One region of the Xenorhabdus sp. Sc-CR9 genome, then DNA from elsewhere that is predicted to be linked to it. Evidence: predicted binding sites of a transcription regulator. Region 1 holds the regulator's gene; each other region holds the start of a gene.

Region 1 (3,219 bases):
AAACACCGACATTCTGTTTTACGAAGGGCTGCACGGCGGTGTTGTCACGCCACAACATAATGTTGCCAGCTATGTTGACTTGCTGATTGGTGTTGTACCTATAGTCAATCTGGAATGGATACAAAAACTGATCCGTGATACCAGCGAGCGTGGACACTCTCAAGAAGCTGTTATGGATTCTGTTGTTCGCTCAATGGACGATTATATTCGCTATATCACTCCTCAATTTTCACGCACACACATCAACTTTCAGCGCGTTCCCACTGTTGATACCTCTAATCCTTTTTCTGCCAAGGCCATTCCTTCGTTAGACGAAAGTTTTATCGTGATTCGTTTTCGAGGTCTAAGCCAAATTGATTTTCCCTATTTACTGGCAATGCTTCAGGGTTCATTTATTTCCAGTATAAATACTATCGTCGTGCCGGGTGGAAAAATGGGATTGGCTATGGAGTTAATTATGGCACCGCTCGTCAAACAATTACTGGAAGGTAAAAAGATCTCATGATCTAGGCTTCATTTTATTTTTAATAAAACAGGTAACAAAAAATAATGCCGCCTGTTTTATTAAAATAAATAAGTGATTTATGTGGCGATAAATCAGCCTGATAAAAATCATAACCATGAAGAACTAATACATGCAAAAACAACGTGAAATACTTCACTAAAAGGACAGTATTCAGCATTATCTTTCGTTATTATAAATATAAAATCAATAAGACCACGTCTCTAGACCAATTTCTGGTAATCTGATAACCAGTTTAATATGCTGAAGCGATACAAGAGAAGACAGAAACGTTTTCCTGTGTTACAAACAAGTCTACATGCGAGACTGGCAAGGTATATGGGTTAAGATCAATACACTTGTATATTGAAATTTTTATAATCCATATAAAATTCTCGTTTGTCAGTTTTTCAGCAAGTTAATATGTTAATCTATTGACTTTATAAAACTAGCCTTAAGAGAAACGGCCTGTTTCTCACTTCATAAAGGCAGAAATAACAACAGAGGATAAAGCGAATGGTTCTCGGCAAGCCACAAACAGACCCTACTCTTGAATGGTTTTTGTCACACTGCCATATTCACAAATATCCATCCAAGAGCACGCTTATTCATCAAGGCGAGAAAGCAGAAACGCTTTACTACATTGTTAAAGGTTCAGTTGCTGTTCTAATAAAAGATGAAGAAGGTAAAGAGATGATTCTCTCTTATTTAAATCAGGGAGACTTCATTGGTGAACTTGGATTGTTTGAAGAGGGGCAAGAACGTACAGCATGGGTGCGCGCTAAAAGCGCCTGTGAAGTGGCTGAAATTTCTTACAAGAAATTCCGTCAGTTAATTCAGGTTAATCCTGACATTCTAATGCGTTTATCTGCTCAGATGGCAAGTCGCCTGCAAACAACTTCCGAAAAAGTGGGTAACTTGGCCTTTCTGGACGTTACAGGCCGTATCGCCCAAACATTACTCAATCTGGCTAAGCAGCCTGATGCGATGACTCACCCTGATGGTATGCAGATTAAAATCACACGTCAGGAGATTGGACAAATTGTAGGTTGTTCACGTGAAACAGTTGGCCGCATTCTGAAAATGCTGGAAGATCAAAACCTGATCTCTGCACATGGTAAAACTATTGTCGTTTATGGGACCCGTTAGTTCCTGAAAAACCGGGCCAGTGTAATCTACGAGATTCCCACTGGCTTCTTTGTTCTGTTATTGCTTTATCTGGCTGCCAGCTTATTTATCTAACCACCGCGTTATCGCTATATCCAGCCGTGCCATGCCTTCTGCTATATCATCCTCAGGAATCACCAATGACGGCGTAAAACGCAGAATACCGTCTCCTGCACTCAATAACATCAACCCCTGTTCAACCACTTTCTGCAATATATCTCTGGATTTACTCTGATACTCTTTTTTCAATACAGCGCCGATAAGCAGCCCTTTTCCACGAATTTCCTGAAAAATGCCATATTTTTGGTTCAGATTCTCCAATGCGCAAATGATCATATCATGACGTTCTTCCACTCCGGCCAATACTTCTGGCGTATTGATAATATCCAGAGCTGCACAACCAACAGAACAAGCCAGAGGATTTCCTACCATTTCCCTCACCTTGTTTTTATATTTACCACATCTAAGTGAAATAATAGTCATTAAATATGAATAAAAAACCACATTATAGCAAATAAAAAAACAGTAGAGTGAGGGGTTTGGTGTTACCAGATTAATATTTAAGAAAATTATTCAACAACTCATGTCCTTGCTCACTAAGAATACTTTCTGGGTGAAATTGCACCCCTTCCAGTGGCAAAGTACGGTGGCGTATCCCCATGATTTCATCCACATCACCATTGCGTTGGCTCCATGCCGTTACTTCAAATGATGCCGGAAGGGTTTCCGCAGCAATAACCAAAGAGTGATAACGAGTGACGGTCAATGGATGATCCAATCCCTTGAATACCCCCTGCTGACAATGATGGAGCAAACTGGTTTTTCCATGCATCACTTCACGGGCTTTGACTATGCTCGCACCAAAAGCTTGCCCTATCGCCTGATGCCCCAAACACACACCGAGAATAGGTAACTTTCCGGCAAAATGCGAAATCGCTTCCAGCGAGATCCCTGCTTCATTTGGCGTACAAGGCCCAGGTGAAATCACTAAATGCGTGGGTGCCAGCTTTTCGATATCTTCAAGCTGCAACTCATCATTGCGTTTAACTAAAACCTCTGTCCCTAACTCACAAAAATACTGATATAAATTGAATGTAAAAGAGTCGTAATTATCTATTATTAATAACATAGGAGTATATCCTACTGATTTTATAGTTTTATAAGTTACCCTACCCACATTAGGGTATTATGCATTATGTCTCACGGTAAAATAAAATCAGATAAACACTATTAACGGCAACGAAGTACTCATCATACCACAGAAGCACTGTTAGAATAGTAGCGACAGAGAAGGGAAACTCAGAGAAGTAAAGTGCAACCCAAACAATCAAGGGCGATTATCCGAGTATCTACTTATGGCTTATAACCAATGGATTTCAAGAGGCAGTGCGACAGTAAAGGAACCGACAAGTTCGTCGGGAACGAATTTGTCCAGCCGAAGACTGTCCCTTGGTGAGAGGCAGGAATCTCTCATTAATCCCCAGAAACATAGACGGCTATGTTTCTGGGGTGAGTGAGAACAGCCTACAAAACAGGAGATTGAAAGATTA
Region 2 (3,219 bases), on a different contig from region 1:
AATACACGATGCAACAACTGAATTCCTTCTCTCCGCACTATTTTTGTGCAATCTTTCTGCACTATACTGGCTTTCTTCTTGCATGACCCCACAGATATCAACTTGATTCATTAAGTCTTTGCATATCATTATTTGAACATGTAAATGTTCAATAATTAGTGCTTCAAATCACACTAATAAAATATGGCTTGCAAACGAAAACATTTTAATGTGAAAAAAGTCACATTAAATAGCGTTGGGAAAAACAAATGCAGGTGAGAAATCTCACCTGCATTCAATTTGATAACGCTTCCTGAGTGCTACGCTTCCTACGTTTTACAGAGAGAGGAAGAACCCAGCAATAGTTGCACTCATCAAGTTAGAGAGTGAGCCTGCCAATACAGCTTTCAAGCCGAAACGAGCAATATCGCCGCGACGGTTTGGTGCCATACCGCCCAAGCCGCCCAGAAGAATAGCCACAGAAGACAAGTTAGCGAAGCCACACAGAGCAAAGGAGATAATGGCTTTGGTATGTTCGGAAAGTACTTGCAGGCCTGCGGCCTGAACAACATTGTCAGGTTTCAGGTATTCACCAAAGTTCATGAATGCGACGAATTCATTGACTACCAGTTTCTGGCCGATGAAAGAGCCTGCAATAGTCGCTTCATGCCACGGAACCCCGATCAGATAAGCAATTGGTGCAAAAGCCCAGCCCAGTACCAGTTCCATGGATAATTGAGGATAATCGAACCAACCGCCGATACCGCCCAGGATACCGTTTAACAAAGCGATCAATGCGGTGAATGCCAACAACATTGCACCGACGTTCAGAGCCAATTGCATACCAGATGCTGCACCTGATGCGGCTGCATCGATGATATTTGCCGGACGCTCTTCTGCTGCAATCAGTGACATCGCATCAGTAGTGTCATGTGTTTCTTCGGTTTCAGGCACCATCAGTTTCGCAAACAGCAGACCACCCGGTGCCGCCATAAATGAAGCTGCAATCAGGTATTCCAATGGAACACCCATAGAGGCATAGCCCGCCAATACTGAACCCGCTACAGAGGCCAAGCCACCGCACATAACAGCGAACAGCTCAGATTGAGTCATGGTAGAAATATAAGGACGAACAACCAGAGGGGCTTCGGTTTGACCTACGAAAATATTCGCGGTTGCAGACAAAGATTCAGTCCGGGATGTTCCCAGTATTTTCTGCAAGCCACCACCCAAGATTTTGATGATAAGCTGCATAACGCCCATATAATAAAGCACGGCAATAAGTGAGGAGAAGAAAACAATTACCGGCAGAACACGCAGGGCAAAAACAAAACCACCGCCACCAAACAGTTCAAACATTTTGTCGGAAACCAATCCGCCAAAAATAAAGTCTGTTCCTTTCTGGCCATATCCAATCACATTGGAAACGCCTTCTGACATTCCTCCCAGAATGTCTTTACCAGCGGGTACATAAAGTACAAATGCCCCAATAGCAATCTGAATCAGGAAGGCGCCCAGGACAGTACGGATTTTAATAGCTCGATAGTTACTGGAGAAGAGTACTGCGATAAAAATCAGCACTGCCATCCCGACCAGGCTCATAAGGAGTTGCATTGGAAGAATCCCTGTTCACTGAATGAATAATAAAAAATATGTCAGTTTTTTTGTAATTTCCTACTGACATTGTGTGTGTGCTGATTATACCTAGTACTAAAAAGGAACAAGCAACTAACATCACAATTTAATACAGCAAAAAGTAATATAAAAACGAAAAATGAGATGCACATCACATAAAACCGCCTGGTTTCGGTGGGATTAGATAATTTAGCGGGAAAAAAGGTAAAAAAAAGAATAAATAAGCAGAGAATATAAGTTAAACATTATTAATGTTTAATGGAAGCCGATTATATAAAGCCACAGCTAAAAAACTCAATGAGTTTTGCCTATTAAAATCAGCCCAGTAAAAATAGTACTCTACTATTATGATAAATTTGATTGGCAATCTCATCCGGTGATTCTGTACGCAATTCACACAGTACTGAAAAAACTTGTGCAACTTTTTCAGGTCGATTGGGTTGGCCTTGGGATCCTGCCAGAGGCATATCAGGCGAATCAGTTTCCAACACTAATGATGACAAGGGTAGCTGTGAAATAGTATTACGTGTCTTTTGTGCTCTGTCATAAGTAATGGTTCCTCCTACGCCAATATAAAATCCCAGGCCAATAAAAGCCTTGGCTTGTGACAAGCTTCCTGCAAAACCATGAATCACACCAGTACGTGGCAATTTATGTTTTCGTAAAATTGCGGCCAATTGGTCATGACTTTTTCTGGAATGAAGTATCGCGGGTAAATCATACTGTTTGGCCAGCTTCAGCTGTGCTTCCAATACACTTTTTTGCATCTCAAACTGCGGTTCAGGCATATAAAGGTCTAGGCCTATCTCGCCTACCGCCACACATTTGGCGCTTTTTTTCTGTAACTGTTGGTTCAACTCATCCAAATGTGCATTTTGATGTTGACGGATATAAAGCGGGTGTAAACCGAACGCAGCATAAATTGAAGGATAAGCCTCTGCCAATGCAGCAACCCGCTGGAAATTTATTTGGCTTACCGTGGGCACGATAATTTTTTCTACACCCACTTTTCTGGCTTGTTCCAGACTTTTTATTTCATCGCCAGCAAAAGGCGAAAAATCAAAGTGGCAATGTGTATCAATAAACATCTAATTATCCAAATTATCCATCATGATCTGCTCTGTTGCCTGTGTGTTGTCTATCACATCAGAGGCAGGTGTCCCCACTATCAGAGGATTGGCGTGATTCAGGAAATGGTTCCGCCGAAAGCAGCTATGATTGACACTATCTGAATTTAATCCGCTGCGACATACACCATAGCTTTTACGTTCAATATGCCCAAATTTTCCGTCCACAAACGTATGCCCAATCGTTGCCAAAAAATATCGCCCGCAGCGTCTCCCCAAATGATAATCCTGATTCAATACACTAATTCGGCTTCCCAATGCCATTGTCGCCAATGGGGCTGGTGGATAGATTTCAAAGATCTGCACATCATCCGGTGGATTTTCGATAAATTTTTGCGTCCGGCGGTAACTGTTGGCATGGAGATTAACCATCTTAACCATTTTTTGCAGACTGCTGTCTTCCAACCAACGCTCCATACGCTTGAACCACTGGGGTGTATAGTAAAGCTGTGAAGGAACTGTCCTGATTACAACAATT
Region 3 (3,219 bases), on a different contig from region 1:
GAGATTGCGATTGTAGGCTTTGCAAGAACCTTCAACCATTTTAATGCCACCAAATGGAATAATGGCTCGTTTCAGAGGCGCTTCGGTTTGCAGGCCAACGATTTGTTCCAGATCTTTTTCAATATAACCAGCATCATGAGAGGTAATTGTAGATGCAACATCAGTATCAAAATCTACCGGTGCATGAGTGCGGTTTTCGATTTTGATACCTTCCATGACTTTTTCCCACAAAACATCTGTCGATTTTGTGGCGCCTGCAAGGAACGATTCGTCACCTTCATACGGGATATAATTTTTCTGGATGAAGTCACGAACGTCGACTTTATTCTGCCAGCTACCTTCGTTAAATCCTTGCCATGCAACAGAAAATTTTTCATTTAACTCGGACATGATACTTCTACCTTTTAACAGTGGAACTTTTAAGAAATCTGGCGTGGAGGCGAATTAATTCTTTTTGCCACCGCGTAAATAGATGATCCAATAAGTCAACCCAACCAATACAGCACCACCGATAATGTTACCTATCGTTACAGGGATCAGATTATCGGTAATAAAATTCGAAACGGTGAGTTGCGGAAACTGCTCGGGAGTAACTCCTACTTTCAGCCAGAATTCTTCAGGCGCGAAATTTTTGATGGTGATCCCGAACGGAATTAAAAATATGTTAGCGATACTGTGTTCAAAGCCACTGGCGACAAACATGCCAATTGGCAGTATCAGCGCGAATAGTTTATCGATCAGGCTGCGTCCGGCATAGCTCATCCAGACCGCAAGGCATACCATCAGATTAGCTAAAATGCCTAAACAAATCGCTTCAATAAAGGAATGGTGCATTTTATGATCAGCTGTTTGTAATACATTCAGCCCCCAGATACCATTGGCAACGGTATATTGTCCTGAGTACCAGATTAAGGCCACGAAAAACAGTGCGCCAATCAGATTACCAATATAAACGTTAATCCAGTTTTTTAGCATCTGTGACCAAGTAATACGCCCTGTCGCTTTTGAAATGATTGTCAGTACGGTAGAAGTGAAGAGATCGGCACCACATACAACCACCAGCATTAGGCCAAGAGAAAAGCAGAGTCCCCCCGTTAATTTTGCCAATCCATAAGGAATGGAAGAGGTTCCTGTTGTTGCCGTAATATAAAAAACAAAAGCAATGGAGATAAACACACCCGCCATGATTGCCGATAAGTAAGTCACTGCGGGGTGTTTATTGACTTTATATACACCACTATCATCAGCGATTTGTGCCATTACAGCAGGTGGAAATAAATTAAAAGGGTTGTCAGTTTTCATCCTAACACTCTCTTTATCCTTAATTAATATAGCACGCAATGATAGTAACAAACCGATACTGATCTGAATTTGATATGGATCATATTAGTCTTAAAGTCTGGTGAAATATGATGACCCGAATATGGCTTTTTGACTTTAATGTATTGATTTATATGTATAAAATATTTTTTAAAATCTATAAAAATATTTTATAGGGACAGATAGGGAGATTTCAGACATAAAAAGTAAAATAACAGGTTAAATTGTCATTTATTTGTTGTTTTAATATAAACTATATTTAACCTGAATTTTACTTTTAATAAACTTTAATCTAATCGTTTATTTATTTGCCCAAAATTTACGCTTGGCTTTTTGCAATTTTTCATAGGCATTCAATAATGCCTGATGTGCTGGTAATGATTTCAACTCTGAATCGATAGACCATAAACCGTAGAAACAGTTCTCTCCGGCAATAGCAGCGGAAGCTGCATCAACAGTATCCTGACCATACATTTTCACAAACACCTGATAATATTGTTCTGGTTTGCGATCCTCTTCTTGGGTCAATAACAATAAAGTTTGCAGGCAGCGGTAATAATTTGCTCGCTCAGCGGTGAAAATAGAAGTATTGAAATCTTGTGTCCATTCAACCCAAATCAGCGCTTGTTCCAGATCGTTACCAGCCAATGCCAGCATGGATTTCAATTCACCGATACGCAGGTTGCTCCAACCGTTATCTTTGCCCGCAGCAATTCCCAGCAATTCACGAATACGGGTGAAATCATCTAACCCCTCATCATCCAATTGTTCAAGGAAAGCGAGATATTCTTCTGGTTGCCATTGGCTTACCGGTAACGCCAGAATGGTATCACGAAGATGAGTTCCCATGGTGTTATTGGCAATATGCAGATCTTCAACTGGATAAATATCTGACATACCCGGGACCAGAATACGGCAGGCATAAACGCCAAGATGCTCATAATCAGCAATGTAGACGTCAGCATCCAGTGTATTGAAGATCCCCATCAAAGTGTCAAATTCTTCTTCTGTTGTTCCGCTGAAATTCCAGTCAGCAAACTCATAATCAGCATCTTGTTTAAATAGATCCCAACTGATCGCGCCGCTTGAATCAATAAAGTGAGTTTCCAGATTAGTATGCTCAGAAACTTCTTCATCATCGAAACTGGGTGGAGTGAAGACATCCAGATCTTTCAGGCTGCGCCCTTGCAGCAACTCTGTGACAGTACGTTCCAGTGCAACGCCAAAATCAGGATGGGCACCAAAGGATGCAAAGCAAGTTCCATTATTCGGATTGAGTAATACAACGCAAATGACCGGGAATTGGCCGCCGAGTGAAGCATCGTAGCAATAAATCGGGAAGCCTTCTTCCTGCAATTTATTGACGGACTCAACTACGCTAGGGTAGCGGTTCATAACGTCTTGTGGGATTTCAGGCAAGCTGATGAGTTCTGCAATAATGCGGTTTTTCACATAGCGTTCGAACACTTCAGATAATCCCTGAACGCGCGCTTCGTTAATGGTATTACCGGCTGACATACCATTTGAAACATACAGGTTTCCGATAATGTTCATCGGAATATAAATAGTTTGATTATCTGACTGACGAGAGAATGGCAGGGCGCAGATCCCGCGATCTTCATTGCCTGATTGAAGATCAATCAATTGGCTGGCATTGAGGGCATTGTCTGGGTTGTAAAAATGATGGAGACGTTCGTCTAAAATGCCTTCTGGCAGGGAATCATCTTCTGGTAATGGAAACCATTTTTCATTTGGATAATAAATAAATTCACCATTGGCTACCGCATCGCCAAGATAAAAATCAGCAAAGAAATAATTTGTCGATAAGCGCTCAAAATATTCTCCCAGCGCAGAAGCCAAAGCGGCTTTCTTGCTGGCACCTTTGCCATTAGTAAAGCA
Region 4 (3,219 bases), on a different contig from region 1:
ATGGCAATAAGGCAAATGCCAAAGCGTGATCATCAAAGCCACTGTTCCGCTTGATGGACTCAACCTGCTCCGTTGTCAGCATGGCTGGAAAATCGTCACTTCCGATATAAGGCAACAAAGCTTGTTGCAGTTTAGGGGTGATTTCTGACCAAATAGCGTTAAAACGAGCTTGCATAGAATGATCTCCAAATTAATTGAAGGACATTCTAGGATGTCTGTTTAGGTTTGTAATGTGATAACAACCATAAAATCAATGAAATTTGTGCAATAAAGCTATTATTATAGCAATACAAATCAAATTGTTATGATTTTTATTAATTCTTTCACTTTTTTATTACGGTTTGATAACTATTTAGATGAAAATCATTTGTAGAATAATCAACTAAATAAGTGAAGCAGTATCGGGAATAAAAAAGGTGCAATCAGTGAAGTAATAATGCCGCAGGTCATCAGGGCCAGTGAACTGTATGCACCTTCAGTATGATCTACCTCAGCACAGCGGGCGGTTCCTACGGCATGAGCTGCTGTACCCATAGCCAATCCTCGGGAAACCTTCGTTTTTATTTTAAGAAGATTAAATAGGTTATGACCGAAGATAGAACCTAAAATACCCACCATGATCACACAAGCGGCGCTGATGGCAGGAATCCCACCGATGGAATTGGCTACCGCCATAGCGATAGGGGTTGTCACAGATTTAGGCAGAATTGAGGCTGCGATTTCAGGTGTTGCACCTGCCCATAATGCTATAGCTGTACCGGTTACCATTGCGACAATACAGCCGATAAAACAAATGGTAATGATTGATTTCCACTGAGTACGGATTTGGTGCAGTTGTTCATAAAGAGGAAAAGCAAGAGCGACTACGGCTGGTTGCAGCAAATCGTTTAATATCCGGCTGCCTGCAAAATAGTGCTCATATGATGTATGTGTCATCAAGAGCAAAGGAATGATAATGGTTATTGATATCAATAAGGGATTAAATATAGGAAGTTTTAATCGTATAGACAGTCTTTTGGCTAGATAAAATACAAGTAGTGTTAATGGCAGTGACCACCAGATATAGCTCAACATTTTTCTTTCTCTTCAAGTTGTTGTGATGTAGTAGTTGCTTCTTGTTTGGAACCAATAATGATGCGTTCGCGATGGATATAGTGGGAACTGTAAGCAACGGCAATCATGACAATCACTGTACTGACGACACAGGAAAGAACGATTGGGAACATTTGTTGGCTGAGTTGTGGGTAATAATTCATGATCCCCACCCCAATAGGCAAAAAGAGTAATGTCATGTTCTTCATCAACAGACTACAACTTGGCTTCACCCAATGTGGGGGAATAATTTGGAATGCCAGTAAACCGAAAAGGATAAGTAAACCAATAATACTACCGGGAAGAGAGAAAGGAAGGAATGCTGAAATGATATTCCCCGCGATCAAGCACAAATAGAGCAGTGCGAATGCGCGCAGATATTGCCAGCCTATCATCAGCATGTTTTGGAAAGACATAATCGATAATTCCTCAATATAGGGAGAGTTCATCATACGATTAACTTTCTAAATGTGCCATACATCACATAAAAAAGCGGGCTTTTTTTAGCCCGCTTTACTATCTTTACAACAATAATGTTGTCTGGTAATAATTAATATTCTGTCAGTATATAGCGATTATTTAACCTGCATGCCTGGTTGTGCGCCGCTGTCCGGGCTTAACAGGAAAATTTCTTTTCCGCCGGAGCCTGCTGCCATTACCATGCCTTCTGAAATGCCAAAGCGCATTTTGCGTGGTGCGAGGTTGGCAACCATCACGGTCAAACGATTTTCTAACATTTTCGGATCAGGATAAGCAGAACGAATCCCAGAAAAAACCTGACGAGTTTCGCCCCCGATATCAAGGGATAATTTCAGCAATTTGTCTGAACCTTCGACAAAATCTGCCTGTTTGATCAATGCGATCCGCAGGTCAATCTTGGCAAAATCATCAAATGTGATGGTGTCCTGAATCGGATCATCTGCCAGCGGGCCTGTTACCGTTTTTTTAGGCTCGATGTTCTCTTTTGAATCAGCAACCATCGCTTCAATTTTAGCCATCTCGATGCGGTTAAAAAGAGCTTTGAATGGGGAAACGTCATGGCTCAGCAGAGGTTGACGGATACCATCCCAAGTCAGTTCTGTATTCAAGAATGCTTCTGTACGTGCGGACAAGCCCGGAAGGACGGGTTTCAGGTAAGTCATCAGCACACGGAACAAGTTAATTCCCATTGAACAGATAGCCTGAAGATCGGCGTCACGGCCTTCTTGTTTCGCTACAACCCACGGTGCTTGTTCATCAACATAGCGGTTAGCGAGGTCAGCCAGTGCCATGATTTCACGGATTGCCTTACCAAATTCGCGATTAGTGAAATCTTCTGCGATAACCTGTGCGGCATCAACAAACTTCTGGTACAACTCAGGATCAGCGAGTTGATCAGCCAGCTTGCCACCAAAGCGCTTATTAATGAAACCTGCATTGCGTGAGGCAAGATTCACTACTTTGTTAACGACATCACTGTTTACACGTTGAACAAAATCTTCCAGATTCAGGTCTATATCATCAATGCGGGAAGAAAGCTTAGCAGCGTAATAGTAACGTAGGCAGTCTGCATCAAGGTGTTTTAAATAGGTTTCGGCCTTGATAAAAGTCCCACGGGATTTAGACATCTTGGTGCCGTTAACGGTGATATAACCGTGAACAAACAGATTGGTTGGTTTACGGTAGTTGCTGCCTTCCAGCATTGCAGGCCAGAACAGACTGTGGAAATAAACAATGTCTTTGCCGATGAAATGATAGAGATCAGTCTTGGAGTCTTTCTCCCAGAATTCATCGAAATTCAGGTCACTCCGCTTGTCACACAGGTTCTTGAATGAACCCATATAACCAATTGGAGCGTCCAGCCAGACATAGAAATATTTGCCTGGTTGATCAGGGATCTCAAAACCGAAATACGGCGCATCACGGGTGATATCCCATTGTTGCAGACCTGAATCGAACCATTCCTGCATTTTGTTCGCTACTTGTTCCTGCAACGTGCCGGAACGAGTCCATTTTTGCAGCATGTCGCTGAATGCAGGCAGATCGAAGAAGAAATGCTCTGTCTTACGCATTTCTGGTGTTGCCCCAGAAACAACAGAACGCGGGTTGATCAATTCGGTTGGGGAATAAGTGGTTCCACAGACTTCA

The links. The regulator CRP, encoded in region 1, controls carbon source genes, mostly activating them, when cyclic AMP is high. The targets are predictions, from matches to a motif close to ATGTGANNNNNNTCACAT.
Region 2: a site for CRP is predicted at 1,754-1,771, ahead of AACQ81_RS11105 (NupC/NupG family nucleoside CNT transporter). Genes of this name have one in related genera too.
Region 3: a site for CRP is predicted at 1,370-1,387, ahead of focA (formate transporter FocA). Genes of this name have one in related genera too.
Region 4: a site for CRP is predicted at 1,561-1,578, ahead of AACQ81_RS08735 (CidA/LrgA family protein). Genes of this name have one in related genera too.

The regions. Positions count from the first base shown of each region.
Region 1 covers NZ_CAWQTY010000194.1:4,774-7,992, reverse strand. Annotated here, with positions in the region: gene AACQ81_RS14205 (phosphoribulokinase) at 1-505, shown strand, start outside; gene crp (cAMP-activated global transcriptional regulator CRP) at 1,019-1,651, shown strand; gene AACQ81_RS14195 (aminotransferase class III-fold pyridoxal phosphate-dependent enzyme) at 1,733-2,101, opposite strand; gene AACQ81_RS14190 (aminodeoxychorismate synthase component II) at 2,223-2,798, opposite strand; gene ppiA (peptidylprolyl isomerase A) at 3,217-3,219, opposite strand, start outside.
Region 2 covers NZ_CAWQTY010000178.1:32,376-35,594, forward strand. Annotated here, with positions in the region: gene AACQ81_RS11105 (NupC/NupG family nucleoside CNT transporter) at 316-1,581, opposite strand; gene AACQ81_RS11110 (TatD family hydrolase) at 1,932-2,702, opposite strand; gene AACQ81_RS11115 (patatin-like phospholipase family protein) at 2,703-3,219, opposite strand, start outside.
Region 3 covers NZ_CAWQTY010000167.1:65,606-68,824, reverse strand. Annotated here, with positions in the region: gene pflB (formate C-acetyltransferase) at 1-390, opposite strand, end outside; gene focA (formate transporter FocA) at 445-1,302, opposite strand; gene ycaO (30S ribosomal protein S12 methylthiotransferase accessory factor YcaO) at 1,621-3,219, opposite strand, start outside.
Region 4 covers NZ_CAWQTY010000167.1:130,171-133,389, reverse strand. Annotated here, with positions in the region: gene cdd (cytidine deaminase) at 1-175, opposite strand, end outside; gene AACQ81_RS08740 (CidB/LrgB family autolysis modulator) at 379-1,074, opposite strand; gene AACQ81_RS08735 (CidA/LrgA family protein) at 1,068-1,508, opposite strand; gene metG (methionine--tRNA ligase) at 1,668-3,219, opposite strand, start outside.